Regions from separate parts of the Paenibacillus sp. BIC5C1 genome, predicted to be linked through region 1. Evidence: a T-box and tRNA genes for the amino acid it is inferred to sense, from the RefSeq annotation. Region 1 holds a T-box; the other regions hold tRNA genes.
The links. A T-box is a leader RNA that pairs with one kind of tRNA and senses whether it is charged. The one in region 1 lies ahead of tyrS (tyrosine--tRNA ligase), so its partner is inferred to be a tRNA-Tyr.
Positions count from the first base shown of each region.

Region 2: it has a tRNA-Tyr gene. The T-box ahead of tyrS (tyrosine--tRNA ligase) is inferred to sense a tRNA for this amino acid. The anticodon was not compared.
Region 3: it has a tRNA-Tyr gene. The T-box ahead of tyrS (tyrosine--tRNA ligase) is inferred to sense a tRNA for this amino acid. The anticodon was not compared.

Region 1 covers NZ_CP135922.1:4,414,510-4,424,353, forward strand. The annotation lists gene RS891_RS19525 (ABC transporter permease) at 1-516, opposite strand, end outside; gene RS891_RS19530 (ABC transporter ATP-binding protein) at 555-1,349, opposite strand; gene RS891_RS19535 (ABC transporter substrate-binding protein) at 1,380-2,381, opposite strand; gene RS891_RS19540 (carboxypeptidase M32) at 2,529-4,043, opposite strand; gene RS891_RS19545 (beta-class carbonic anhydrase) at 4,269-4,832, shown strand; gene RS891_RS19550 (PadR family transcriptional regulator) at 5,019-5,585, shown strand; gene RS891_RS19555 (hypothetical protein) at 5,685-6,191, shown strand; gene RS891_RS19560 (YxcD family protein) at 6,197-6,475, shown strand; gene tyrS (tyrosine--tRNA ligase) at 6,630-7,889, opposite strand; T-box leader at 8,010-8,231, opposite strand; gene RS891_RS19570 (Imm63 family immunity protein) at 8,292-8,750, opposite strand; gene RS891_RS19575 (protein adenylyltransferase SelO) at 8,818-9,844, opposite strand, start outside.
Region 2 covers NZ_CP135922.1:5,959,518-5,969,361, reverse strand. The annotation lists rRNA gene RS891_RS26790 (23S ribosomal RNA) at 1-1,149, shown strand, start outside; tRNA gene RS891_RS26785 (tRNA-Asn) at 1,218-1,293, shown strand; tRNA gene RS891_RS26780 (tRNA-Ser) at 1,297-1,388, shown strand; tRNA gene RS891_RS26775 (tRNA-Glu) at 1,395-1,466, shown strand; tRNA gene RS891_RS26770 (tRNA-Val) at 1,535-1,610, shown strand; tRNA gene RS891_RS26765 (tRNA-Met) at 1,630-1,703, shown strand; tRNA gene RS891_RS26760 (tRNA-Asp) at 1,731-1,808, shown strand; tRNA gene RS891_RS26755 (tRNA-Phe) at 1,904-1,979, shown strand; tRNA gene RS891_RS26750 (tRNA-Thr) at 1,998-2,073, shown strand; tRNA gene RS891_RS26745 (tRNA-Tyr) at 2,079-2,164, shown strand; tRNA gene RS891_RS26740 (tRNA-Trp) at 2,171-2,244, shown strand; tRNA gene RS891_RS26735 (tRNA-His) at 2,274-2,346, shown strand; tRNA gene RS891_RS26730 (tRNA-Gln) at 2,359-2,433, shown strand; tRNA gene RS891_RS26725 (tRNA-Gly) at 2,438-2,512, shown strand; tRNA gene RS891_RS26720 (tRNA-Cys) at 2,519-2,592, shown strand; tRNA gene RS891_RS26715 (tRNA-Leu) at 2,618-2,696, shown strand; gene RS891_RS26710 (class I SAM-dependent methyltransferase) at 3,082-4,008, shown strand; gene RS891_RS26705 (helix-turn-helix domain-containing protein) at 4,163-6,550, opposite strand; gene RS891_RS26700 (LiaF transmembrane domain-containing protein) at 7,035-7,343, shown strand; gene RS891_RS26695 (PspA/IM30 family protein) at 7,377-8,048, shown strand; gene RS891_RS26690 (PspC domain-containing protein) at 8,053-8,289, shown strand; gene RS891_RS26685 (PspC domain-containing protein) at 8,307-8,813, shown strand; gene RS891_RS26680 (PspA/IM30 family protein) at 8,815-9,522, shown strand; gene liaF (cell wall-active antibiotics response protein LiaF) at 9,672-9,844, shown strand, end outside.
Region 3 covers NZ_CP135922.1:313,433-323,276, forward strand. The annotation lists rRNA gene RS891_RS01395 (16S ribosomal RNA) at 1-673, shown strand, start outside; rRNA gene RS891_RS01400 (23S ribosomal RNA) at 918-3,843, shown strand; rRNA gene rrf (5S ribosomal RNA) at 3,924-4,040, shown strand; tRNA gene RS891_RS01410 (tRNA-Ile) at 4,079-4,155, shown strand; tRNA gene RS891_RS01415 (tRNA-Ala) at 4,181-4,256, shown strand; tRNA gene RS891_RS01420 (tRNA-Asn) at 4,258-4,333, shown strand; tRNA gene RS891_RS01425 (tRNA-Glu) at 4,338-4,409, shown strand; tRNA gene RS891_RS01430 (tRNA-Val) at 4,534-4,609, shown strand; tRNA gene RS891_RS01435 (tRNA-Met) at 4,630-4,703, shown strand; tRNA gene RS891_RS01440 (tRNA-Asp) at 4,731-4,808, shown strand; tRNA gene RS891_RS01445 (tRNA-Phe) at 4,942-5,017, shown strand; tRNA gene RS891_RS01450 (tRNA-Thr) at 5,036-5,111, shown strand; tRNA gene RS891_RS01455 (tRNA-Tyr) at 5,121-5,206, shown strand; tRNA gene RS891_RS01460 (tRNA-Lys) at 5,214-5,289, shown strand; tRNA gene RS891_RS01465 (tRNA-Leu) at 5,296-5,376, shown strand; tRNA gene RS891_RS01470 (tRNA-Gly) at 5,387-5,461, shown strand; tRNA gene RS891_RS01475 (tRNA-Arg) at 5,469-5,545, shown strand; tRNA gene RS891_RS01480 (tRNA-Leu) at 5,560-5,638, shown strand; tRNA gene RS891_RS01485 (tRNA-Pro) at 5,646-5,719, shown strand; tRNA gene RS891_RS01490 (tRNA-Gly) at 5,729-5,799, shown strand; gene iolD (3D-(3,5/4)-trihydroxycyclohexane-1,2-dione acylhydrolase (decyclizing)) at 6,113-7,978, shown strand; gene iolE (myo-inosose-2 dehydratase) at 8,093-8,995, shown strand; gene iolC (5-dehydro-2-deoxygluconokinase) at 9,107-9,844, shown strand, end outside.

The sequences.
Region 1 (9,844 bases):
CCCACCAAACGTACGGATAACCTTAATGTAGTTCTGATCTACTTCATTAAAACTGTTATACACGACCAGTGTGGTAATAATGACTGTAATGGATAACGTCGTCATGACAATAGCCGTAAACCCTGCACCAAACATGACAATAAAGATTGGACCCAGCGCTACTTTGGGCATGCTGTTGAACACAACCATATAGGGATCAAGCACTTTGGATAAAAAAGGAGACCACCAGATCAGAACCGCAAGCAGTGTTCCGACGAGTGTCCCCAGCAAAAAGCCGACTGCCGTTTCCCCAACGGTTACCCCAACATGCGCCCATAGTTCTCCACTGACGATGTCCTTCCAGATCTGATTGAAAATTTTGCTGGGATAACTGAACAAAAGCACATCAATCCAGCGCAATCTTCCCGCCAGTTCCCACAGCAAAAACATAAACACCAGCATGGACAGCTGCACCGCCAGCACTTTATGTCGCCATCTGGCAACCTGCTGAATATGACTTTGGTGCAGCTGTCTCATCCAATCATCACGCATTTCCTGCTTCTGATTCGTCTGATTCACCCGTTCTTCTCACCTCCTCCGGACTGATCCAGTTCACTCCATAACGCCTGGAACAACTCATTGAACCCTGGCTGCTCCCTCGCGTGAAAAGGCTGTGCGTTTCGCAAATCTTCGGGAATGATAAACTCCTTTCGAATGCGGCCCGGATTACGATCAAGCACAATGACGCGGTCACTGACGGCGATGGCTTCGGACAGATCATGGGTGACAAGCACCGAGGTTTTGCCGGATTTCTTCAATGTGTCCGAGACCAGATCCTCCAGTTGCAGCTTGGTTTGATAATCGAGTGCGGAAAAGGGTTCATCCAGCAACAGTATCCCAGGGTCCGTAGCCAGTGTACGCACCAAAGCTACCCGTTGCCTCATTCCTCCGGACAACTCAGAAGGATACTGGGCTTCGGTTCCAGCTAGACCCATACCTGCCAGCAGCTCACGTGTGCGCTCGCGACTCTCTTCATTGAGCGCACCTGTCAGTTCAAGTCCGATCAGGACATTATCCAAAATGGTACGCCATGGAAACAGATAATCCTGTTGCAGCATATAGCCAATCTGGGCAGACGGACCTTCAATGCGTTTTCCTTTAACCTTGACCTCGCCTGCGGTCGGTGTGAGCAGCCCGGCGATGATCGACAGCAATGTCGTTTTACCACATCCGCTTGGGCCAACAAGACTAACGAACTCTCCTTGGTCGACCTGAAGATTCAAATTTTCGATAACCAGTGATGCTTCACGCTCGCTGACATAGACTTGCGAAATCCCTTCCAGTCTGATCACCGTTTCGGATTCAGGCATACATGCTCACGTCCTTTCCCGAATACCTGGTTACTTCGTTGCTGCTTGTTCTGCATAGGAATTATCGACAATCGTATGAGAATCCACACGCTGTTTCAGTTCTCCCGCAGCACTCATGACGTCCAACAAATTATTCCATTCGTCCTCATCAATAATTGGATCGGTTGCATATGTGCCCTGTTCCTTGTAACGGTTCACACTGCTTACCAGAATGGCCGGATCGATATCTTTAAAATAAGGTTTGATGACTTCAGCGATCTCTTCAGCGGTGTGGGAATCCACCCAAACTTGTGCTTTGTGCAAGCCGTCAGTGAACTTCTGAACGATGTCTTTGTTATCGTTGATATAGCTTTGTTTAGTCATGAAGACCGTATAAGGCAGATGACCACTTTCCGATCCAAACGAGGCTACCACCTTGCCGCGACCCTCTTTCTCAAAGATGGAGGCCTGAGGTTCAAATAGCTGCACATAATCCCCCGTACCTGAAGCAAATGCAGAGGCGATGTTGGCAAAATCCACATTTTGAATCAATTCCAGATCATTCTGCGGATCAATGCCATGCTTTTTCAGCGTGAATTCGCCTGCCATTTGAGGCATGCCGCCTTTTCTTTGTCCGAGGAATGTACTCTGTTTCAGTTGATCCCAATTGAATTCACCTTCGGGATTGCGGGCAAACAGAAACGTTCCGTCCGTCTGTGTAAGCTGGGCAAAGTTAATGACGGGATCTTCTGCGCCTTGTTGATAGACATAAATGGACGTCTCTGCTCCGACCAACGCGATGTCTACTGAACCTGCAAGCAATGCAGCCATCGTTTTGTCTCCGCCAGCCGTCGTCTGAATGTCCACTTCAAGCCCCTGTTCCTCAAAAAAACCTTGGGCCACGGCCACATACTCAGGTGCGTAAAACACTGAACGTGTGACCTCACCAATCGTAATTTTGGTCTCATCCTTATCTTTATTGCAGCTGGTGAGAGCCACGATGATAATGAGCAAAATGACGATGGCCCGGATGAACCAGGGCGTGTATTTCATGATATTTCCCTCCTTCACTGGTTTCAGCTGTTCTCTCTACTATGGATATGCTGATGCCCAGCAAAAGGTTAAGAACTTGCATGCAAAAGAAGAGCCAGGCAATGATGCCCCGCTCTTCAAGAGTTTGATGATGATGTTATAGCTGTTCTACAGCTTGTAAATCTCGGTATATTTCGCTTCCAGATAATCGGCCAAATAGTCCGGGTTCAACTCTTCACCCGTTACGGCCACAATCAGTTCGGAAGGTGTACGGCTTTTGCCATAACGATAAATTTTGTCAGTCAACCATTCCTTGATGGGAATCAGGTTACCTTCGGCGATATAGGCATCGAACTCCGGCATTTCTTTGCGCAGTGTATGTAGAATCTGTGCAGCATACATATTGCCGAGCGAGTATGATGCGAAGTAACCAAAGTCTCCACCCGACCAGTGAACATCCTGAAGCACACCCAGACCATCATTCGGCGGCACAACACCAAGATATTCCTTGTATTTAGCATTCCAGGTTTCCGGCAGTTCCTTAACTTCCAGACCTTCGTTAAAGAGCATTTTCTCAATTTCATAACGAATGATGATGTGCAGATTGTACGTCAGCTCATCAGCTTCAATCCGGATCAGAGAGCTTTCAACTCGGTTAATTGCCCGATAAAATTCTTCCAGCTCAACCTCGTTTAATTGTGGGAAGTGCTGCTGCAGATCTTTATAATATCGTGTCCAGAACGGAAGACTGCGGCCAATCATATTTTCCCAAAGACGCGACTGGGATTCGTGGATACCCATCGACGTTCCTTCGGCAAGAAGGGTACCAGCCAGGCTGTCGTCAATATTTTGCTCATACAGGGCGTGTCCGCCTTCGTGTAGAGAACTGAAGACCGCACTCGTCACATCATCCTGCAAATAATTTGTCGTGATCCGCACATCTCCTGGATTCAGGCCCGTTGCAAATGGGTGAACACTCTCATCGAGTCTGCCGGCTTCAAAGTCGTAACCCATTTGTCCCAGAATAAACAGACTGAATTTTTCCTGTTGATCCTTGTCAAACAACTGGTTCAGGAACTCTGTCTCTGGCTTGTTGGCCGACGCGTTGATCTTCTCTTGCAGGGGTACCAAACGGGCTTTGAGCCGGGCAAATACCGCATCCACCTTCTCTACCGTCAGTTCAGGCTCATACATGTCCAGAAGGGTATCATAACGCGTATCTTTCACACCCCAGTAGTCAATAAACTCTTGTTTTAGCTTTACAATATCGGTGAGGTAGGGCGAGAAACCTGCAAAATCGCTATTATGTTTGGCATCTTCCCAAGCTGTTTCCGATTTGGCGGTAAGTACAGTATAGGCTTGTACTTTTTCCGGTGGTACGGACTGACTGCGATTATATTCTTTCTGGCAATCTTCCACCTGACGACGATCGATATCTTCCAGCTGTTCCAACACCGCTGGTGTTGTTAATGTATCCAGGTAGGATTTCATGTCAGCCGAGGTTTGCAGTTTGAATGCTTCGGTCGACAGCATGCCAAGTGTTTCCGAACGTGTCGGGACACCTTTTTTGGGAGCACCTGTGCGCAAATCCCAGTGAAGCAAACCAATGGCTTCATGATAACTCTTAATTTTGCGAGCCAGATTACGGAAGGATTCCAGCTGTTCCTGTGTTTGTTGTTCCATGGTTAATGTTCACCTCTTCAAAAAAAATATTGGACTCCCTATTGATGATACTTTTTGCAATGCGTATAATCAACTTTTAACAGATGCAAATTGCATTATTCCTCCAAACCGAGGAATAATGCAATTTGCTGACCGTAGTATAATAAAAAACCAAAGGGCGTAGGACAAGCTGCATTTGATGCAAGTGGCCGTGCTCATCGTATTGGATAACAGGAGGCAATAGACATGAACAACATTCAAGAGATTCTGGCTTACAACAAATCATTTGTCGAGACTAAAGAATACGAAAAGTATACGGCAGGCAAGTTTCCAACCAAAAAGATGGTCATCATCACTTGTATGGACACTCGTCTGGTGGAAATGCTGCCCAAGGCCATGAACCTGAAAAATGGCGATGTGAAAATCATCAAAAACGCTGGCGCAATCATTTCTCAACCTTTCGGGTCTGTTATGCGTAGTGTTCTCGTAGCCATCTATGAGCTTGGTGCCGATGAAGTACTGGTTGTTGGACATACGGAATGCGGTATGGCCTCCCTGCACGCGGAGACCATGATTGGACATATGGTTGAACGGGGTGTTTCCGAGGAAGTCATGAGCACATTGGAGAACTCGGGCATACGTTTACAAAAGTGGCTGCGTGGGTTTGACAGTGTTGAAGAAGGGGTAAAAGGTACTGTGGACGTAATCAAGAAACATCCATTGCTTCCACCCAATGTACCCGTTCACGGTATGGTCATCGACTCCTACACGGGCGAACTTGATCTTGTCGCAGATGGGTATGCGCAATAGACATCTCTCTAAATGGTTTTGGGTGCGGACCTCAGGGTCCGCACTCTTTTTTTGTCTAAATTGAGGCAGTTGTTCTGTCAGGTTGTCAAACCATACAGTTTCAGTGTACACTTTTATGAAAGCGGTCAATGAGAACAATTTGCATTGTTTTCGCTGACCCAGCCCTAATATTAAGGAGACATGTGCATGAACATACTTTCCTACGGATTGCTCGGGCTTCTTACCCGCGAGGAGTCATCAGGTTATGATCTAATGCTGAGAATTCAGCCACATTGGCAGGCCAAACACAGTCAGATCTATCCCCTCCTCTCCAAAATGGAAAACGATGAGCTTTTAGCCTCCCGCTGGGTACAACAGTCTGACAAACCAGACAAGAAAATGTATGCAGTCACGGAGAAAGGTATTGAAAAACTGCTGGGATGGATGATCACTCCCGTTACCGCTCCGGTTACGCGCGACGAGTTCAATCTACGCATTTTATGTGTCGGCATTGCGGAAGACGGAAGCATGAGACGCATTCTGAATGAGCGCAAAAACTGGTTTATGGAACGCATCCGTTATTTCGAGGATTTGAAGTCCCGTATCCCTCAGGATAATTTGCGAGTAGGCAGCCGGGAATTCGGAAGTTACATTCTGGTACAAAAAGGGTTAATGAACGCACAAACAGGCATCGAATGGTGTAACTGGGTAACCCAACTACTCGATGGCCAAGCCGCAATTCAGGACCCTTGTCCAAGTATTTCAGAAAAATAAACAAAATTTGAAACGTTCCTGCAAGTTGACCGTATTACTTGAGTAAGGCCCATTTTTGGGCGAATCAAACAAATTAATCGGGGGGTTACGATCTTTACAATGAAGAAAAAATTCGGAATTAAACATCTCATGATGGTTTTCATGGCCTTTACATTGCTGTTCGCAACAGTCGGAGTCGCAAATCCGGATTCTGCTGACGCTAGACGTGGTGGCGGTTTCAAATCGGGAACAAAAAGCTATACCAACACTCCTAAGAAATCCGATTCCAACAGTAATGTGAGCAAATCAAATACAAATAATAACTCCAGCAATGGAGCAGCTACTACCAACCGTGGCGGATTCTTCGGCGGTGGCGGTGGATTTATGAAAGGTATGATGCTGGGCGGTCTTGCTGGTATGATGTTCGGCGGATTGTTCGGTGGCATGGGCGCTCTGGGTAACATTCTTGGATTGCTCGTAAACGTAGCTGCAATTATGCTGATCGTGATGCTAGCAATGGCCCTGTTCAGAGCCATTACGAATCGTCGTAAACCAGCTGCAGATGGTCGTTATGACCGCCGTAATGATCGTGAAGATGATGACCGTAACAGAAACGGACGGTACTAATCTCTATGGTTCTGAGCATGGATGAAATTGTAAACGCGATCTGTATTCACATGGCTGAACGCAAGGGTGTTCGCCCAACCGATGTCAACGTGGAACTGAGCTGGGAAGAAGATACGGGTTATTCGGCTGAAGTCTGGATTCAAGGCCGCAGTCAGTACCTGGTTGAATCTAACATGATCGAAGCGATCCTGCGCTACCTGCACAGTGAATACGACATTCGGGCTTACCGTGAGAATGTAAGACTGGATCTGGATGAAGAGATCACAGCGATTGTGAATCAATAAATGAATAACTAATAAGCCATTTGCGGATGGCATGTAGAAAAGGACCATCTCCATGATGTCAATGACATGATTGGGGACGGTCCTTTTTTTGTGTTGCTTGGGAAGATACAACTTTCTCTACGATCTTCCCAAGCTTCATACTGCACTCCTATGACTACTTCAATTTAACCAGACTGTAGTTTTTCTTGCCTTTGCGGATAATGATGAATTTACCACCGATGGCGTGCTCTGCAGAGACCGTGAATTCCAGCTCTATCACTTTCTCACCATTCATGGAGATGGCTCCTTTGGTGACATCCTCACGCGCCTGACGTTTGGATGGCTCCAGACCAAGATCCACAAGCCAGTCTACAATATTTTTCGCTTCACCATCGGTTTCGAAGGTCGGCATTTCTTTAAACCCCTGCTCGATTTCGTCCGCTGTAAGCGACCGAATGTCTCCGCTGAACAGTGCTGCAGTAATGCGCTTTGCCTGCTCCAGCATTTCGTCGCCATGAACAAATTTCGTCATTTCTTCAGCAAGTGCCTTTTGTGCTTCACGCTTGTGCGGCTCCGTTTCTACCTTCTCAGCCAAAGCTTCAATCTCATCTTTGCTAAGGAACGTGAAGTATTTCAGGTATTTGATTACATCACGGTCATCCGTATTCGCCCAGAATTGGTAGAATTCGAATGGAGTCGTTTTATTCGGATCAAGCCAGATAGCCCCGCCCGCAGATTTACCGAATTTCGTTCCATCTGCTTTGAGCATAAGCGGGATCGTCAGACCATAAGCTTTGGCTTCTGGTCCTTCTTTTTTACGGATCAGGTCTAGACCGCTTGTAATGTTGCCCCATTGATCGGAACCCCCGATTTGCAGCTGTACATCCTCATGTTGGAACAGGTGCAGGTAATCGAGCGATTGGAGAATCTGGTAGGAAAATTCGGTAAACGATATTCCGTCTTCCAGTCTGCTTGCAACCACATCTTTAGCCAGCATCGTGTTGAGGTTAAAGTTTTTGCCGTAGTCACGCAAAAATTCAATCACATTGATTTTGTGTGTCCAGTCGTAGTTGTTGACCATACGTACCTGATTGTCGCCATCCGTTACAAACAGCTTTTTCATTTGTGCAGTCAGAGCGTCCACATTGGCCTGTACTTCTTCCAACGTTTGCAGGGAACGTTCCGATTGACGACCACTTGGATCACCAATAGTACCTGTTGCCCCACCAATCAGAATCACTGGACGGTGGCCAGCCAGTTGGAAACGTTTCAGCATCATGAACGGAATCAAATGTCCGATGTGCATGCTGTCTCCGGTAGGGTCAACCCCGCAGTACAAGGAAACCGACGTTGTCTCGGTCAGCTCACGCAGACCCTCCGCATCCGTCTGTTGGTTAATGGCATCGCGCCACTTCAGTTCATCAATAATATTCATCACAAACAACCCCTTCTCTATGCATTGGTATTAGGCCATGATCTACGTTAATTCACAAGCAGCTACACCGGGTGAGGCTTTTTTTGGACACAAAAAAATCGCCGCCTTGTCTTCAATAGACATAGGGACGATTATCATAACCGTGGTACCACCCAACTTGCACAGACAACAGCTCACACGCTGTCCATACCGCTTTAAGCAAAATATCGTTTGCCATTCCGCTTGGCATTACCCAAGTACTCCAGAGTGTAATTCGCAGCCCTTGTATGTATCAGGTTCCATCAACCCCTGACTTTCTGTAACAGGGACAAAGCCGCTACTGCGCTCTATCAACGTAATTCATGTATTCAATTTATAGCCAGTATAGCCGAACGTTAATATCATTGCAAGGGCAAGTATGCATTACCTCTTCTTCCTTGGTTCCAACCTCTCCAGATCCTGCCGTTTACCCGTCTGATGCCAATACAAGTAAGGATCACCAAGCTGTTGGAAAGCCTTCTCAACACTTTGGGTCAATTCTTGTGTCACTGCGTTTGTGTAATTCAAGTGTGTCTGTTTATTATCCACACCATATCGTTTCAGCAATTCCACATGCGCCGCCGTAAAAATGATATCCTCCAGCAGCCAGTAAATTACTTCTTCCGTCTCTTTCATTCTTTTTTCCAGCATGACCATGCCACGCTCGTATATACGAACTATATATGCATCATCTTCACTCTCTACATATGGAACGCCTTCCCATTTAAAGCTCTCAAACAAACGGTTAATATAGTTCTCTGTCTGCTGCCTGCCGAAGGATGTCTGTTCAAGCAACTGAAAAAGAGTTTTTGCAATATCTGGTTTACTTAGTATGTTGGGCATAAAATCTCCTTTTGACATGTTAATGAAAAAGCTGCCAATGGCAGCCTCTTCATAACAAATGTTCAATTCAGGTTCCACAAAAAGTCCGGTAGGAGGTATCGCATTGCGTAGGCAGTTCCGCGTACTCAGCCTGTTCGGGAGAATGTGCAAATGGGTTTGATAGGACAGCGAGAAGCTTTTCCATCACACTAAGATTTCCGTGATTCTCCGCTTGGTCCAGTGCTTCTTCCACCCGATGATTACGAGGAATCACCGCCGGATTGTTCGATTTCATCAATCGTTGCGATTCTTCTTTCCCTTCCTGCTGTCTGCCTAATCTTGCCTGGCGACGCTCATTCCATTCCGCAAACTCAGAAGTGTCGAACAAGGGAGCTCCCTTAACCGTATCAAAGGTAAGTGCGAGAAACGTATTCGTATAATCTGCACTATGCTTCTCCATCAGTTCAAGAAGATCCCTGATTAGCGCTTCATCCTCAGCCTCTTCATTAAACAAGCCCAGCTTGCTCCGCATTCCCGAGAGCCAGTGGTGATGATACAATTCTGAGAATTGTGCAATAGCATCCTGGGCGATTTGTACAGCCTGTTCTTCATCCTCATGCAGCAGTGGCAGAAGTGTCTCGGCAAACCGAGCCAGATTCCAGCCGCCAATATACGGTTGATTTCCATAAGCATACCGACCTTGCGTGTCGATCGAGCTAAATACCGTCGCTGGATTGTAGGCATCCATAAATGCACACGGCCCATAATCGATGGTTTCACCGCAGATGGACATATTATCCGTATTCATTACGCCATGAATGAAACCAACCTGCTGCCACTTAGCAATAAGTGAAGCCTGCCGCCGGATGACTTCCTGAAGCAACTGAAGATAACGGTTATCCGGTGAGGAGATTTCAGGAAAATGCCGTTCTATCGTATAATCAGCCAGTGCCCGGAGATCATTCGTTGATGCACCACTGGCTGCGTATTGGAAGGTTGCCACACGTAGATGACTTGAAGCCACTCGCGTCAGGATTGCACCAGGTCGCTCTGTTTCTCGTGTAATGTTTTCTCCAGTAGATACGACCGCCAGACTTCGCGTTGTAGGAATGCCG
Region 2 (9,844 bases), 1.5 Mb from region 1:
AGGGGGCCGCAGTGAAAAGGCCCAAGCGACTGTTTAGCAAAAACACAGGTCTGTGCGAAGCCGTAAGGCGAAGTATACGGGCTGACGCCTGCCCGGTGCTGGAAGGTTAAGGGGAGCGGTTAGGAGCAATCCGAAGCTGTGAACCGAAGCCCCAGTAAACGGCGGCCGTAACTATAACGGTCCTAAGGTAGCGAAATTCCTTGTCAGGTAAATTCTGACCCGCACGAATGGCGTAACGACTTGGGCGCTGTCTCAACGAGAGATCCGGTGAAATTTTAATACCTGTGAAGATGCAGGTTACCCGCGACAAGACGGAAAGACCCCATGGAGCTTTACTGCAGCTTGATATTGAATTTGGGTACGATCTGTACAGGATAGGTGGGAGCCTTTGAAGCAGGAGCGCAAGCTTCTGTGGAGGCACCGTTGGGATACCACCCTGATCGTATCTAGGTTCTAACCTGGTACCGTAATCCGGTGCGGGGACAGTGTCAGGTGGGCAGTTTGACTGGGGCGGTCGCCTCCTAAAGAGTAACGGAGGCGCCCAAAGGTTCCCTCAGAATGGTTGGAAATCATTCGAAGAGTGCAAAGGCATAAGGGAGCTTGACTGCGAGACCTACAAGTCGAGCAGGGACGAAAGTCGGGCTTAGTGATCCGGTGGTACCGCATGGAAGGGCCATCGCTCAACGGATAAAAGCTACCCTGGGGATAACAGGCTTATCTCCCCCAAGAGTCCACATCGACGGGGAGGTTTGGCACCTCGATGTCGGCTCATCGCATCCTGGGGCTGAAGTAGGTCCCAAGGGTTGGGCTGTTCGCCCATTAAAGCGGTACGCGAGCTGGGTTCAGAACGTCGTGAGACAGTTCGGTCCCTATCTGTCGTGGGCGTAGGAAATTTGAGAGGAGCTGTCCTTAGTACGAGAGGACCGGGATGGACGTACCGCTGGTGTACCAGTTGTTCCGCCAGGAGCACCGCTGGGTAGCTATGTACGGACGGGATAAGCGCTGAAAGCATCTAAGCGTGAAGCCCCCCTCAAGATGAGATTTCCCAGTATGTAAGACCCCTTGAAGACGACGAGGTAGATAGGCTGGGGGTGGAAGTGCAGCAATGCATGGAGCTGACCAGTACTAATCGGTCGAGGGCTTATCCAATATGCAGGTTATGAATCGCAAATTTCGTTTCGGATCTAGTTTTCAGAGAATGATCTCTGAAGCATTATTCCCTGATAGCTCAGTTGGTAGAGCACTCGACTGTTAATCGAGTTGTCACAGGTTCGAGCCCTGTTCGGGGAGCCATATGGAGAGGTGTCCGAGTTGGCCGAAGGAGCACGATTGGAAATCGTGTAGGCGCCACAAGCGTCTCGAGGGTTCGAATCCCTCTCTCTCCGCCATAGCAAGGCCCGTTGGTCAAGGGGTTAAGACACCTCCCTTTCACGGAGGTAACAGGGGTTCGAATCCCCTACGGGTCATATCTAACTTCAAAAAAAGAAGTTGATTTACACAGCAGTTTTATGATAAGATCATAAATGTGTTGTTCGGAGGCTTAGCTCAGCTGGGAGAGCATCTGCCTTACAAGCAGAGGGTCGGGGGTTCGATCCCCTCAGCCTCCACCATATAACTTTTAAATTACGACGCGGGGTGGAGCAGCCCGGTAGCTCGTCGGGCTCATAACCCGAAGGCCGCAGGTTCAAATCCTGCCCCCGCAATTATACTTTCTATGAAGAAAGTGATCTGGAACCGTGGTGTAGTTGGCCTAACATGCCTGCCTGTCACGCAGGAGATCGCGGGTTCGAATCCCGTCGGTTCCGCCATTTTAATCTTTACATGAGGAAGCTGTTCACTAAATCTGCTATATGGCACCGAACGCCCTAGATAAAGTGCAACGTTTCAGAATTAACTTTATTGTGGCTCGGTAGCTCAGTCGGTAGAGCAGAGGACTGAAAATCCTCGTGTCGGCGGTTCGATTCCGTCCCGAGCCACCATTTATCACAACTTAATACGCCGGTGTAGCTCAACTGGTAGAGCAACTGACTTGTAATCAGTAGGTTGGGGGTTCAAGTCCTCTCGCCGGCACCACTTATGGAGGATTAGCGAAGTGGCCAAACGCATCAGACTGTAAATCTGCTCCCGTACGGGTTCGGTGGTTCGAATCCATCATCCTCCACCAGTTTTTAGGGGCATAGTTTAAAGGTAGAACAACGGTCTCCAAAACCGTTGGTGTGGGTTCAATTCCTGCTGCCCCTGCCAATTAACTTTCAAGAACATATTGTATTATGGCGATCGTGGCGAAGTGGTTAACGCACCGGTTTGTGGATCCGGCATTCGGGGGTTCAATTCCCCTCGATCGCCCCTTTGTTTTTTTGGGGATTAGCCAAGCGGTAAGGCAACGGACTTTGACTCCGTCATGCATAGGTTCAAATCCTATATCCCCAGCCATTATGCGGACGTGGCTCAGCGGTAGAGCATCGCCTTGCCAAGGCGAGGGTCGCGGGTTCGATTCCCGTCGTCCGCTCCAAAATATGGCGCCATAGCCAAGTGGTAAGGCACAGCTCTGCAAAAGCTTTATCCCCAGTTCGAATCTGGGTGGCGCCTCCAGTATATTTTTATAAAAACATCATATGCCGGCGTGGCGGAATGGCAGACGCGCTCGACTCAAAATCGAGTGGGAAACCGTGGAGGTTCGAGTCCTCTCGCCGGTATTCAAGCAAGTAAGAAAAAGCTCATTAGATGCAAAATCTAATGAGCTTTTTTATTTGGCGAATTGAAAGATGACGTGCGGCAATTAAGCAAAGAAGGGCTCCTGAATGGATTCTTGTAGGTCATAACAACACCATTTTTACAGGGGAATCCAGCATATGCTAGGGCAAATACACGATATTCTGGTATCTCATAATTATTTTGTTTATGTATTGACGCATGACTTTAATAAGTATATTGTAGATGTGTAAAGTCTCTGATAATATTTTAGTTTAATTAAGGATATTAAAGCTCTTTTAAATTTGTATAAAAGGTGTTTATTGAAACAAGATAATATCCTTTTTGCGAGTGAATTTTTATTTCATAAAAGAAATGGAGTGAAGCAACGTGTCTGGAGAAAAAAATGTATCCAAGCATTCTGAGATTTTATTTGATCGATTTGTGTGGGAAGAAGCGTGGAAGAATCAGTCCACAGTTTCAAAATACAATATGAAGAGCACGGCGTTTGACGCGACATCTGCATTTGAACGATGGGCTAGAGAATATCATCAACATTCGTTTACTGAAGAGGGGAAGAAGCGCTCTGAACGCATCATAGGTTGGATTGAAAATCAGGGAGTGAGTTTTGACGGTTTATCGATATTAGATATTGGAGCAGCATCGGGCATCTTTACGATTCCTTTTGCAACTAAAGGAGCGAGCGTTATAGCTGTAGAGCCATCTGAACTGTTAGTTTCCTTAATGAAGGAGACAATTCCTGCATCCCTTACATCCAGTATTGATATCGTTTCAGAGCGGTTCGAGGACATATCGATTCAGGAAAAGGGCTGGGAGAAGAAATATGATTTTGCATTTGCATCCATGTGCCCGGCGATGTCGAATTGGGAAACGATTGAACAGGCGATCAGCACTGCCCGAAAGTATGTTTATATTAGCACGATGGCTGGATCGAGAGAGCACACACTAATAGATGAGCTTAAAGAGGTATTAGGAGCCTATCCATCATACAACGCTGGAGATATGGGATATATACAACAGCTGCTGTACCTGAAAGATTATTCGTACACCACCTTAATCACTAAAGAAACAAGTTATATTGAGATGCCTGTTGAGGAAGTCGTTGATAAGCTTAAGGAATGGCTTAGCACGCACGAACTGCCAACGGATGAAGGTTCTCTTGCCCTGGCTGAACAATATATCAGAGACACTTACAAAGATGGTGTGGTTACATTCTCACGCGGAGGGAAGTTTGGTAAAATTCTGATTCAATTGGAGCAACCGAATATGAAAGTGGTACGTACCAAGGAAAAGTAGACCTATTCCAGCAGTAATCATTTTAGATGAAGTTTTAAGGGAGCAGTTATAACTGCTCCCTTTTTTTGATGGTCGGATATAACACAATTTATTCTTCGCCTGAATAACAAACGTTCTTCTTCTATAAATAGTACTTCATCCCCCAAAGAGCCGTTTACTGCTTTATGGATAGATCAGGCTTCTGCTTACGTTCCCTATATTGTCCGGGCGTGATTCCTTCCCATTTTCGAAAAGAACGGATAAAGTTCTGTGGATTGTTATAACGAAGCCGTGCAGCGATATCCTTGATCGTCAACTCGCTTTCGTCGAGCCACTTTTTAGCTATACTGAAGCGGTACTTCGTCAGATACTCACTAAATGCACAGCCTGTCTCTTTGCGGAACACACTGCTTAGGTAGTTGGAATTGTAATGGAGTCTGGATGCGCATTCCTCCAACGTCAGATCCTTATCGTATTCTTGCTGGATGATGGCAATCATTTTCTCGGATATGTGCTGGTATTGGGCGTACTGTCTTTCTTTCAAAATGAGAATGATCGGTATGATGATATGATTGTTAAACCATTGCTCAACCTCAGCAGCATACTGCAGAGTATGAAGTTCATTGAAAATGGACCCATGGCCTTTGGTGATCTGTCCCAGTCGTATACCGGATTCCTGCATCATCTGCAAAATATGTGTTAACAACCGGGTGAGTGCTACCTGATATTCTTCCGGTGTGCATTCCATGCCAAAGAGTACTTCAAGCAACTGATGGAGATGAGAGGATGCTAGGGCTTCATCGGCATTTTGGATAGCCTGTATCAGCGTATACTCCAGTGATTCGGGATATCGCAGTGCCCAATGTGAGGTACGATTATCGATCGTCTCAAATTGAAAGATGATACCTGCTCCCAGTTTCATTCGATGCTTGAGCGCTTCAAGGGCCTCCGTATAAGCCTGCGATATATGAAATAGGGAGGCGTGGGGCTGACTGAAGCCAATGCTTACCTGGAGACTAAGGATCTCACTGATCTGTTGCTGTAGTTGTTCCGTTAACGTATACAAATGCTGTGAAAAACGAACAAGATCTTGCTCAGGGGTACCTATAATGGTAACGACAGCCTGTTCATATACCACGGTGAATAACTGTTGCTCTGCATAAATACTCTCCTCCAGTATGTTTTGGACGGCAAACAGCAACAAATCACGATCCTTGGCATGATATTTGGTGTGATTCACAAGTTCAGCCTGAACTGCAATGACGGCTATTTGTTGCCACTCTTGAAGTTGTGAACCATAACCATTCTCTCTGAGTGTGTCATGGAGAGTGGACGGTGCATTTTTGCCCAGAAGCAGGTTGATTAGAAAATGAGTACGGATGTGCAACTTATATTGATTTAATTTGCTTTCAAGCTGGGATTGAGAAGCCGATAACTGAGAAATACCGGCTCTGATTTGCTCGAATTCATCCATATAAAGTATAGACTTGGTTTTAAAATTACCTTTGGACAACCGTTTGTCACCGAGCTGTGCAAGAAGCTTGCGGATTGGAATATGCATTCGCCTTGAACCGATCCAAGAGAGCAGCAGGGAAAGCAGTAGCATAGCAACACTGATATACATGGTGTGCAGCCCAATCTGAACATACTCGTGAGTTAGAATATTCGTAGGTGAAATGAGAATATAGGTCCACCCTTTTAGAGAAGAATGCGTGTAGGACAGCGAGTAATGTGTATCTGCAATCCGTACCTCACGTTGACCTGAGGAGGTAGCGAAACTACGCTTAGATAACAATGCACTAAAGCTGGCCTTCGAATCGCTGTCCCATATTCCTGATGCAGCCAATGGCTGACCAATATATTGGGGATCGGGGTGGACCATGATACGTTGTTCACGATTCAAAATGATCAGTCCGGCCGCAGAACTTTCAGGAGATTCCTCTTCCAGTGGTTTTTGCAGTGAACATGCCGGAATTCCCGCAATCAGGGCAGCTTCAGAAGAAACATTTACATCGGGTATCGATCTGGCAAGAGCAATATGGTAGATGCAGCCTGAATTCACCGGGCGCTCATTATTGTTAAACACGGATGAGGGTGTAAGTTGCCAACCGGATGTGAGTGTGTTCGATAACAAGTCTTTCATAGGCAGAGCCATTGGGAAATCAGTATTCAGGTATAGGCCAGCATGATCGATAAGCCAGTCTTGGGTCTGATTTACGAGCGTAATATCCATTAAAGGCTCCCACGACCTCATATTCTTGAATTCGGTCTGTAACTTCTCAGCAAACAAAGGGCCGGTGCCCTGAATCGATGAGGATGACGTTAGAGAATGGAGCGTGTCCGGTGACCGAACGGCCTGATCGAGCATATAACTTACGGTTGCAAGTTTGTGCTCTACATTAGTTTGCATTTGGATTAACAGTTGTTTATTGGCTTGTGCACGATGCAGTTCTGATTGTTTCGAAGAATAGATAAAAGCGGCGATTCCCGTCAACAGAATGGGCAGGGTACTTAACAAGATTCCGAAGACTATCATCTTATGTAGATAGCTGAATGATCGCACAGGTCCACTCCTGACTTTTGAATTAGTAACACTTTCTATTTTAGTAAACGCTTACATATAGAACAATCTAAATTTTGTTTATTTGGATAAAAAAGTAATAAAAATCCAATTGGAAAAGAATATCATGTAATCGCTCAGATTAATAGTCGTTAGCTTTCCTAGAACATGTAATGGGAAACGTCAATCGGAGAGGAACGTAGATAAAAGGTATGGACGTCATATTCACACGGGGGATCGGCGTTGAAGAAGGGTAATAAGGGATATCTAAGGCTGTTATTCGGTACAGTGGTCAATGGTCTGATCCAGGGACAGTCAAAGGTCCAACCCCATCCCCGACCTGAGTCTAGGATGAAAAACCGTCCACGGTCTGTTTTGAAAAGTCGCAGTTTCCCCTAGAATAAGGACATAAGGTTAAACAAGAAACAAACGAACAAACAAACACACAAATCAAATTAATGAACCGAAAGGGCGGTGAACAATAATTATGAGATGGAATAAAGGAAATGGCTGGGCGATTGTACTGATTGCATTGGGTGCACTTCTCCTCTTCGGAAAGTTAACTCCCCTACTGGGACATTTAATGGGTTATCTGATTCCGATCCTGATGATTGCACTTGGATACTACGGAGTTAAACGAGGAAATGTACTGCTTGGATGGATTGTTCTCTTCATCGGTATCCTCTCACTGCTGGGTAAACTGGCCTGGCTGATCGGACCGATCATCGCGATTGGGTTAATTATCTTCGGATTCTCCATGTTGAGTAATAATCGCAGTCGTCGTGGCCGTTACTAAGCTTTCACGATTATGATAAGGAGGACAGACAAAATGAGTGTATTTCGTCGAATGCGGGATATTACCGTAGCTAATTTAAACGAACATCTGGAGCAAAGTCAGGATCCAGTTAAACTGATTGATCAGTTTCTGGTCTCGACCCGCCAAGACATCGGTGAAGCCGAGAAGCTTCGTCACCAATATGCAAGCCATACCAGACAAATGAAACAACAAGCGGATCAGGCAGCAGGTATGGTACACAAACGGGAAGAACAAGCTTCCATGGCTCTGAAAGCAGGCGAGGAGCATTTGGCTAAACTTGCTTTGCAGGAGAAAATCCTCCACGAGGAAAAAATGGAGCAATACAATGAATTGTACGCACAAAGCAATGCGGCTTTACAGGAACTGGATGAACAGATCGACCAACTGAAAGTGGAGTATCAGAATGTATACAGCAAACGTCAATATTACTACGCTCGTATGCAGACGATTCAATTGCAGCAGCGAATGAATCAGAGAGGTCACTACAACGGTCAGAATGTACCCCGTATGTTCAACCGGTTGGACGATCAGGTATCTGATCTTGAATATGAGGCGCAAAGTCTCCGGGATTTGCGGCGGATGAGTCAGGATGGGGCAGGTACATCCGGCACCATGTCATCCTCTACGCTGGACAAAGAACTGGAACGGCTGAAACAAAAGCTAAACAATGACAGAAAGGAGTAGACACATGAATAAACTTTACCGCTCATCGCGTAATCGTATGATGACAGGTTTGATCGGCGGCATCTCTGAAAATCTTGGATTTAGTTCCACGCTGCTGCGTATCATTTTCTTCATCAGTATTTTCGCTACGGGGGGTACATCATTGCTGATCTACTTCATCGCTGCATTGGTAGTGCCAAAAGAACCCTATCACGCTGATCCATACACCTATGGTGCTGATCACGGAAGAGGATACAAGTAAACGAAAGGAGTAAGCATATGAGCAAATTATATCGCTCAACGCGTGACCGGATGCTGACAGGATTGTGTGGTGGTATATCCGAGTCGATCGGCATGGATTCAACCCTGCTGCGTATCATCTTTGTCATCAGTATCTTCGTAACTGGCGGCACGTCATTGTTAATCTACTTCATCGCAGCACTGGTGGTGCCAAAAGAGCCATATCCACCTTATGATCCATACGGCTATGGTCCGGGCCCAGGTCCTGGCGCTGGTAGAGGATACAACAACTTTGATCACGAGCCACCAAGAGGTCCTTTCCAAAACAACCGTAATCAAGGTCCCGGAAACTTCGGTCCTGGCCCAGGATATAACAGCAGACCTCAGTCTGGTCCACGTTCTTACGACAATAACGCTTACGGAGCAGGGTCACAGCAAGAAAGTGAACTTGATTCCATGATGAAAGATATTGAGAAAAAAGCATTGAAAAAAGAAGTTGAAGAGCTTCGCCAAAAATTATCTCGTTACGAGAAGGGAGAAAAGTAAAATGGGAGTATTTAAACGGATTAAGGATATGACTAAAGCGTCGGTAAATGATATGTTGGATAAAGTGGAAGACCCGATTGTAATGTTGAACCAGTACTTGCGTGACATGGAGGCTGAAATTCATGAGGCAGAGGTAACCGTTGCCAAACAAATGGCGAATGAACGCCGCATGAAACAGCGTCTGGACGAAGCAGAACGTACATCGGTGCAACGTGAGTCTCAGGCAGAGGCTGCACTGGCTAATGGTCAGGAAGAAGTAGCCCGTAAATTGCTGGAAGAGAAAATCTACTTCGATCAAAAAATTACGGAATACAGAGAACTTCATGCTCAATCCGAAGCTCAAGCCAAAGATTTGCTGCAACAGCTGCATGACATGAAAGACGAGTTCTACAAAATGCGTAACAAACGTAATGAACTCGTATCCCGTGCACAAATGGCGAAAGCCAAAAAACAAATGTCCCAAATCAACAGCTTGCACTCCATCGAGAGTGGTGGCGCATCCCTTGGATTCCACCGCATGGAAGAGAAAATCATGCAAATGGAAGCAGAAGCCGATGTGATCCGCGCACCTTATCGTAATACACAATCTACGTACACTAATCCTGTAGATACTGAGAAGCAATTCAAAGTGGATCAACAACTGCAAGCTCTGAAAAACAAAATCGGCAATGGTGCCAAGAATGAAACGGGCGGTACTTCAAAAGAATAACTGTTCGCTCAGCAGACAATATGATATTCTATAAATCGTGAATAAAGAACGGTTTCTAGAACAAAGGTTAAGCCATACAGGTGTTCAAAGCCTGATATGGCTTTTCCGTCGAATTGGGAAGATCAACTTACAGAGGAGGTGCGGCAGAGATGAATAAGAAGGGTCAATGGCTTGCTGTTGTAATTATTGTCATCGGCATGCTGATGTTACTGAACCGAAGTATTAACCTGCTGACCGTCGCCGCACTGATTCTGTTAACGATAGGTATGGTTCAAGTTCGTAAGGGTGACACACACAAAGGCTATCGATACCTCGGTATCGG
Region 3 (9,844 bases), 3.0 Mb from region 1:
TTAAGCACTCCGCCTGGGGAGTACGGTCGCAAGACTGAAACTCAAAGGAATTGACGGGGACCCGCACAAGCAGTGGAGTATGTGGTTTAATTCGAAGCAACGCGAAGAACCTTACCAGGTCTTGACATCCCTCTGACCGGTACAGAGATGTACCTTTCCTTCGGGACAGAGGAGACAGGTGGTGCATGGTTGTCGTCAGCTCGTGTCGTGAGATGTTGGGTTAAGTCCCGCAACGAGCGCAACCCTTGATCTTAGTTGCCAGCATTTCGGATGGGCACTCTAAGGTGACTGCCGGTGACAAACCGGAGGAAGGTGGGGATGACGTCAAATCATCATGCCCCTTATGACCTGGGCTACACACGTACTACAATGGCCGGTACAACGGGCTGTGAAGCCGCGAGGTGGAACGAATCCTAAAAAGCCGGTCTCAGTTCGGATTGCAGGCTGCAACTCGCCTGCATGAAGTCGGAATTGCTAGTAATCGCGGATCAGCATGCCGCGGTGAATACGTTCCCGGGTCTTGTACACACCGCCCGTCACACCACGAGAGTTTATAACACCCGAAGTCGGTGGGGTAACCGCAAGGAGCCAGCCGCCGAAGGTGGGATAGATGATTGGGGTGAAGTCGTAACAAGGTAGCCGTATCGGAAGGTGCGGCTGGATCACCTCCTTTCTATGGAGAATCGTTTCCCGTAGCGGAAACATTCAAATACGCAGCTTAGCTGCAAAACTTACTCACTCGTTGCTCAGTTTTGAGAGCTCAAACTCTCAAACAGCTTGCTTTTGCATGGAGCTTGTTCTTTGAAAACTAGATATCGAAACGAAATTTTGCGATTTAGAACATTCCTTTTTAAGCTGAACTTGTGTAAACAAGTTTCAATAAAAACGGTAGATTGCATTTGCTCATGAGAGCAATTGGTTAAGCTACTAAGAGCACACGGAGGATGCCTAGGCGCTAGGAGCCGATGAAGGACGTGGCGAACAACGAAACTGCCTCGGGGAGCTGTAAGCAAGCTTTGATCCGGGGGTGTCCGAATGGGGAAACCCAGCTGGGGTAATTTCCAGTTACTCATAACTGAATACATAGGTTATGTAGAGGCATACCAGGGGAACTGAAACATCTAAGTACCCTGAGGAAGAGAAAACAATAGTGATTCCGTCAGTAGCGGCGAGCGAACGCGGAGAAGCCCAAACCAGAGAGCTTGCTCTTTGGGGTTGTGGGACATCTCACATGGAGTTACAAAGGAGCCGGTTAAACGAAGAGGTCTGGAAAGGCCCGCCAAAGAAGGTAAAAGCCCTGTAGTTGAAAGTCTGTTCTCTCCGAGATGTATCCCGAGTAGTGCGGGGCACGTGAAACCCCGTATGAATCCGGCAGGACCATCTGCCAAGGCTAAATACTTCCTAGCGACCGATAGTGAAGCAGTACCGTGAGGGAAAGGTGAAAAGCACCCCGGAAGGGGAGTGAAATAGAACCTGAAACCGTGTGCTTACAAAAAGTCAGAGCCCGTTTTAGGGGTGATGGCGTGCCTTTTGTAGAATGAACCGGCGAGTTACGTTCCCGTGCAAGGTTAAGGTGAAGAGCCGGAGCCGCAGCGAAAGCGAGTCTGAATAGGGCGACATAGTACGTGGACGTAGACCCGAAACCGGGTGATCTACCCCTGTCCAGGGTGAAGGTGCGGTAACACGCACTGGAGGCCCGAACCCACGCACGTTGAAAAGTGCGGGGATGAGGTGGGGGTAGCGGAGAAATTCCAATCGAACTCGGAGATAGCTGGTTCTCCCCGAAATAGCTTTAGGGCTAGCCTCGGAAAACAGAGTCGTGGAGGTAGAGCACTGATTGGGTGCGGGGCCCGCAAGGGTTACCAAGCTCAGTCAAACTCCGAATGCCATAGACTTACTTCCGGGAGTCAGACAGTGAGTGCTAAGATCCATTGTCAAAAGGGAAACAGCCCAGACCATCAGCTAAGGTCCCCAAGTGTGTGTTAAGTGGGAAAGGATGTGGAGTTGCACAGACAACCAGGATGTTGGCTTAGAAGCAGCCACCATTGAAAGAGTGCGTAATAGCTCACTGGTCGAGTGACTCTGCGCCGAAAATGTAACGGGGCTAAACACACCACCGAAGCTATGGCTTGATGCTTTGCATCAGGGGTAGGGGAGCGTTGTATAAGGGTTGAAGGTGTACCGTAAGGAGCGCTGGACATTATACAAGTGAGAATGCCGGTATGAGTAACGAAAAGATCAGTGAGAATCTGATCCGCCGAAAGCCTAAGGGTTCCTGAGGAAGGCTCGTCCGCTCAGGGTAAGTCGGGACCTAAGGCGAGGCCGAAAGGCGTAGTCGAAGGACAACAGGTCGAAATTCCTGTACCACCGTAAGCCGTTATGAGCAATGGGGGGACGCAGCAGGGTAGTGACGCGGACTGATGGATGTCCGTCTAAGCAGTGAGGCTGATGTGTAGGCAAATCCGCACATCGTAAGGCTGGGCTGTAATGGGGAGCGAAAATTATAGTAGCGAAGGTCATGATCTCACACTGCCAAGAAAAGCCTCTAGCCAGGTGATGGTGCCCGTACCGCAAACCGACACAGGTAGGCGAGAAGAGAATTCTAAGGCGCGCGGAAGAACTCTCGTTAAGGAACTCGGCAAAATGACCCCGTAACTTCGGGAGAAGGGGTGCCCCGGTAGTGTGAATAGCACGAGGGGGCCGCAGTGAAAAGGCCCAAGCGACTGTTTAGCAAAAACACAGGTCTGTGCGAAGCCGTAAGGCGAAGTATACGGGCTGACGCCTGCCCGGTGCTGGAAGGTTAAGGGGAGCGGTTAGGAGCAATCCGAAGCTGTGAACCGAAGCCCCAGTAAACGGCGGCCGTAACTATAACGGTCCTAAGGTAGCGAAATTCCTTGTCAGGTAAATTCTGACCCGCACGAATGGCGTAACGACTTGGGCGCTGTCTCAACGAGAGATCCGGTGAAATTTTAATACCTGTGAAGATGCAGGTTACCCGCGACAAGACGGAAAGACCCCATGGAGCTTTACTGCAGCTTGATATTGAATTTGGGTACGATCTGTACAGGATAGGTGGGAGCCTTTGAAGCAGGAGCGCAAGCTTCTGTGGAGGCACCGTTGGGATACCACCCTGATCGTATCTAGGTTCTAACCTGGTACCGTAATCCGGTGCGGGGACAGTGTCAGGTGGGCAGTTTGACTGGGGCGGTCGCCTCCTAAAGAGTAACGGAGGCGCCCAAAGGTTCCCTCAGAATGGTTGGAAATCATTCGAAGAGTGCAAAGGCATAAGGGAGCTTGACTGCGAGACCTACAAGTCGAGCAGGGACGAAAGTCGGGCTTAGTGATCCGGTGGTACCGCATGGAAGGGCCATCGCTCAACGGATAAAAGCTACCCTGGGGATAACAGGCTTATCTCCCCCAAGAGTCCACATCGACGGGGAGGTTTGGCACCTCGATGTCGGCTCATCGCATCCTGGGGCTGAAGTAGGTCCCAAGGGTTGGGCTGTTCGCCCATTAAAGCGGTACGCGAGCTGGGTTCAGAACGTCGTGAGACAGTTCGGTCCCTATCTGTCGTGGGCGTAGGAAATTTGAGAGGAGCTGTCCTTAGTACGAGAGGACCGGGATGGACGTACCGCTGGTGTACCAGTTGTTCCGCCAGGAGCACCGCTGGGTAGCTATGTACGGAAGGGATAAGCGCTGAAAGCATCTAAGCGTGAAGCCCCCCTCAAGATGAGATTTCCCAGTATGTAAGACCCCTTGAAGACGACGAGGTAGATAGGCTGGGGGTGGAAGTGCAGCAATGCATGGAGCTGACCAGTACTAATCGGTCGAGGGCTTATCCAATATGCAAGTTGTAAATCGCAAATCTCGTTTCGGATCTAGTTTTCAGAGAATGATCTCTGAAATGTAAGCTAAGCTATGCGTTTGGTGGCGATGGCGGAGGGGTTCCACACGTACCCATCCCGAACACGACCGTTAAGCCCTCTAGCGCCGATGGTACTTGGACCGCAGGGTCCTGGGAGAGTAGGATGCCGCCAAGCGAAACCCCATTGGGGTATTTTTTTTCGATTTTTCATACGGGCCCTTAGCTCAGTTGGTTAGAGCGCACCTCTGATAAGGGTGAGGCCGGTGGTTCGAGTCCACCAGGGCCCACCATATAATTTTTAAAAACACAGTGTATGGGGCCATAGCTCAGCTGGGAGAGCGCCTGCCTTGCAAGCAGGAGGTCAGCGGTTCGATCCCGCTTGGCTCCACCATTCCCTGATAGCTCAGTTGGTAGAGCACTCGACTGTTAATCGAGTTGTCACAGGTTCGAGTCCTGTTCGGGGAGCCATTAAGGCCCGTTGGTCAAGGGGTTAAGACACCTCCCTTTCACGGAGGTAACAGGGGTTCGAATCCCCTACGGGTCATAGCTATATTTATTAGCTTAAAAAAGGGATGAGAATCCCAAAGGTTCGTCGGAGGATAAACTTCGTTAGCAAAGGCTTCGCAGTCTCGAATGAAGTGAGAGTATCCCCTACGGGTCATATATATGGAGGCTTAGCTCAGCTGGGAGAGCATCTGCCTTACAAGCAGAGGGTCGGGGGTTCGATCCCCTCAGCCTCCACCATATAGTATTCTAAATAACGACGCGGGGTGGAGCAGCCCGGTAGCTCGTCGGGCTCATAACCCGAAGGCCGCAGGTTCAAATCCTGCCCCCGCAATTATACTTTCTTTCAAGAAAGTGATCTGGAACCGTGGTGTAGTTGGCCTAACATGCCTGCCTGTCACGCAGGAGATCGCGGGTTCGAATCCCGTCGGTTCCGCCATCTTGATTATGCTTCAGGGATGAGAATCCGTTTTTGGGTTCGTCGGAGCATTCACTTCGAGAGCATTAGCTTCGCAGTCTCGAACGAAGTGAGAGTATCCCGTCGGTTCCGCCATTAATTCAAACTTCATTGTGGCTCGGTAGCTCAGTCGGTAGAGCAGAGGACTGAAAATCCTCGTGTCGGCGGTTCGATTCCGTCCCGAGCCACCATTTATCACAACATAATATGCCGGTGTAGCTCAACTGGTAGAGCAACTGACTTGTAATCAGTAGGTTGGGGGTTCAAGTCCTCTCGCCGGCACCATGTAATCCTGGAGGATTAGCGAAGCGGCCAAACGCATCAGACTGTAAATCTGCTCCCGTACGGGTTCGGTGGTTCGAATCCATCATCCTCCACCAGTTTTTTGAGTCATTAGCTCAGTTGGTAGAGCACCTGACTTTTAATCAGGGTGTCGAAGGTTCGAGCCCTTCATGACTCACCATCATATGCGCGTGTGGCGGAATTGGCAGACGCACTAGACTTAGGATCTAGCGTCTTTGACGTGGGGGTTCAAGTCCCTCCACGCGCATCCTTTATATGCGGAAGTGGCTCAGCGGTAGAGCATCGCCTTGCCAAGGCGAGGGTCGCGGGTTCGATTCCCGTCTTCCGCTCCAATATTTTGCGCCCTTAGCTCAGCTGGATAGAGCGTTTGACTACGAATCAAAAGGCCGGGAGTTCGAATCTCTCAGGGCGCGCCATTATAACCTCATATGCCGGCGTGGCGGAATGGCAGACGCGCTCGACTCAAAATCGAGTGGGAAACCGTGGAGGTTCGAGTCCTCTCGCCGGTATAGATAACGGGATGTAGCTCAGCTTGGTAGAGCACCTGGTTTGGGACCAGGGGGTCGCATGTTCAAATCGTGTCATCCCGATTTTTACATGCGGGTGTAGTTCAATGGTAGAACTTTAGCCTTCCAAGCTAATAGCGTGGGTTCGATTCCCATCACCCGCTTTATAGAAATGCAAAAAAAAGAGATGGTTTCTGCCATCTCTTTTTTTTTGCATTTTTTTAGTCTCCTTTGGACATATACTTCAATGTTAGTAACTTATCGGGTCATAGCTTTATTAACAGTGGGATAACACACAATACTGCAGTGATAAAGCTATGTTTATTTGAATTTTTAAAAACGCTTACAAAAATATCTTGCCTAATCCCTCAGCCTGTAATACTATATCAATTAAGCGCTTAACCTTCAGGGGTAAGGCGCTTAAACTTAACTTAGATTAAGCGCTTAACCCGTGAAGGGAAGGGAGATGATTTTTCCATGACAACCATTAGACTGACGATGGCTCAGGCACTGCTCCGATATCTGGACCAGCAATATATTTCCGTTGATGGGGTGGAAACCAAGTTTGTGAAAGGTGTTATCGGCATTTTCGGTCACGGCAACGTAACTGGTATTGGAGAGGCGCTGGAGCGTAGTTCTGGAAGTCTGACGTATATGCAGGGTAAAAATGAACAAGGCATGGTACATACGGCAGCGGCCTATGCCAAGCAGAAGAACCGTAGACAGATTTATGCCTGCACAACATCCATCGGACCAGGAGCGCTGAACATGATTACCGCAGCGGCAACGGCAACGGTCAATCGTATTCCCGTTTTACTGCTTCCAGGTGATAACTTTGCTACGCGTGAACCAGATCCCGTGCTGCAACAACTGGAGGTAAGCGGCGATTATACTATTTCAGCCACTGATTCGTTCAAAGCGGTCAGCAAATACTGGGATCGCATCGTGCGTCCTGAACAGCTGATGATTGCTGCCACACAGGCGATGCGCGTGCTGATGGACCCGGCGGAGACGGGGGCGGTAACGTTGGCACTGCCACAGGATGTGCAGGCAGAGGCGTACGATTACCCTGAATCGTTCTTCGCCCGCAAGGTGCATTACCTGGACCGTCGTCCTCCGGTCCAGGCGGCAATTGAACGGGCAGCGCAGCAGATTGCCCGTGGCAGGAAGCCGCTGATCGTAGCAGGCGGCGGCGTGTTGTATGCCGAGGCATCCACACAGCTGGCTGAATTCGCCGAGGCATTCGGCATTCCGGTTGCCGAGACGCAGGCTGGCAAGAGTGCCTTGGCGTGGGACCACCCACTTAATGTGGGGGCCATCGGCGTGACCGGCTCGCTGGCTGCCAACAGGCTTGCCAGAGAAGCGGATGTGGTAATCGGCGTCGGCACCCGGTTCTCGGATTTTACGACGGCGTCTCGGTCTGCTTTTCAGCATCCCGAAGCGGCTTTCATCAATATTAACCTGAACGGTATGGATGCCGCCAAATTGGGTGGGGAAGCGATTTTAGCGGATGCACGGGAGGGTTTGCAAGCTTTGCAAACGGCTTTACAGGGACGGCAGTACCACAGTGGATACGAAGCATCGAAGATCGCCGACCTGCGGGATGGGTGGAACACCGAGGTGGATCGACTCTATGGACTGAAACATGAGGCAGGACTGGCACAAACGACAGCGGTTGGTGTTATTAATCGGACCATTGACCCTTCTTCAGTCATTGTGTGTGCGGCGGGAAGTTTGCCTGGAGACTTGCACCGTCTATGGCGCGCGTCTGCACCGAAAACATACCACATGGAATATGGCTTCTCCTGTATGGGCTATGAGGTGAGCGGAGCATTCGGGGCAGCACTTGCCGAGCCGGATCGTGAAGTGTATGCCATGGTGGGTGACGGTAGTTACCTAATGCTGCATTCTGAACTGGTGACGAGTTTGCAGGAACAGAAGAAGATGACCATTTTACTATTCAACAACAACGGATTTCAGTGTATTCATAATTTGCAACGGGAGCACGGAAGTGACGGTTTCGGCAACGAGTTCCGCTATCGGGAATCGGAGAGCGGGCGACTGACCGGGGATTATATGCCTATGGATTTTGCAGCCCATGCCCGCAGCCTTGGAGCCAAAGCCTATAAGGCAGAGACGACGGAACAATTGGAGCAGGCGATCAGAGATGCACGGAATGAGACCGTGACTACACTGATCGAAATTCCAGTCGTGCCCGGAACCAATGCAGGTGGATATGAGTCATGGTGGAATGTGGGCGTTCCAGAAGTATCCAACGAGGAAAAGGTAGTAACAGCTCATAACGCGATGCAGGCAAACCGTGCCAAAGCTAGACTCATATAGTTGAGCATATCATCAATCCAAAGAGTAACTTTCAATCAGCATAATATAGATGGGAATGCACGCGTTAAATCGAATGATGCGAAAATGTTGAAACACAAAAGGAGACGTGGAGCCATGAACAAGCTGCCATTTCAGCTCGGGATTCATCCGATCAACTGGGTTGGAGAGGATGTAAAGGAGCATGGTGATGCAACAACGTGTGAACAGATTCTGGATGACATTCAACGACTTGGCCTGACGGGTACGGAGATGGGACGCAAATATCCCACGGATCCAGACACATTGCGGGAGGAGCTGGGCAGGCGCAAAATACGCCTCGTTTCCCAGTGGAAATCGGTATTGTTCTCTGACCTGACGTATCGCCAGTCTGAGCTGGACAGCTATCGCAGACACGCGGAGTTTCTGCAATCTATGGGCAGCAAGGTGATTAGCACGGCGGAAGTAGGTGGCTCCCTGCATTTTGATCCAAGGCGGACACCGCATGAAAAAGAAGTGCTGAGACTCAGTGAATCGGAATGGCACATCCTTGCTGAGGGGCTGAACGAAGCAGGTGCCATCGCCCGTGAGCACGGGTTGAAGCTGACATACCATCATCACGGCGGTACCGTTGTTGAGCAGCCGGATGAGATCGATAAATTGATGGAACTGACTGACCCATCTCTTGTTTATTTGCTCTATGATACAGGTCATGCTTACTACGGCGGCGCCGACCCGTTAGCGCTCCTGCGTAAGCATTATGACAGGATTGCCTATATTCATCTGAAAGATATCCGTCCTCAAGTGCTGGACGAAGCACGGGCGGAACAGTCTGATTTTGTGGGCTGTATTCGTAAAGGAGTATTTACGGTTCCCGGAGATGGATGTATTGATTTTGCACCGATTCTGCAGGAGTTGGTTACACGGGGGTATGATGGCTGGGCGATGCTTGAAGGGGAACAGGACCCTGCAATTCATAATCCGTATGAGTATGCGCGGCGATCGTTGCAATATATGGAGTCCTTATACCAGCACAGCTGATAAAGTCATGGCCATCGGGAGAGAGCCGTACCATGAGGTAAACCCGATGATGAGTGTGAGTTTGATGAATGTAACATTTCAAATCCCATCATAGAAAGGGGTTCAAATAAAATGACTTACGTATCCTTTCCTGATTCCAGGAAGATGGATTTCACCGCGATTGGCCGTCTGTGCATCGACTTGAATGCCAATGAGATCAATCGCCCGATGGAAGAGACGATGACCTTTACGAAATATGTGGGCGGATCTCCGGCTAATATCACGATTGGCATGTCCAGGCTCGGTATGGAAACGGCATTTATCGGCAAAATCGCGAATGACCAGATGGGCAGGTTCATCAACAGTTATCTGGAGCGGAACGGAATCGATACGTCAAATGTGGTAACGGACGATACCGGAGCGGTGACAGGACTTGCTTTTACCGAGATCAAAAGTCCAACCGATTGCAACATTCTAATGTATCGTGACCATGTGGCTGATCTGCTATTGCAGTCGAGAGAGGTCCAGGAAGAGCTGATTGCCGACTCCAAAGTGCTGCTGATCTCAGGCACAGCCCTCGCTCAAAGCCCATCACGTGAAGCGGTATTCCAGGCGCTGGCATATGCGAAAAAGCATGGCACAATCATTGTGTTTGATCTGGACTATCGTCCTTACACATGGACATCAGCCGAGGAGACGGCGGTCTATTATAACCTCGCGGCCGAGAAATGCGATATCATCCTGGGCACCCGTGAAGAGTTCGACATGATGGAGACGTTTGACCATAATCCAGACCATAGCGATCAGGTGACCGCGCAAAAATGGTTCGACTTTTCCGCTAAAATTGTCGTCATCAAACATGGCAAGGAA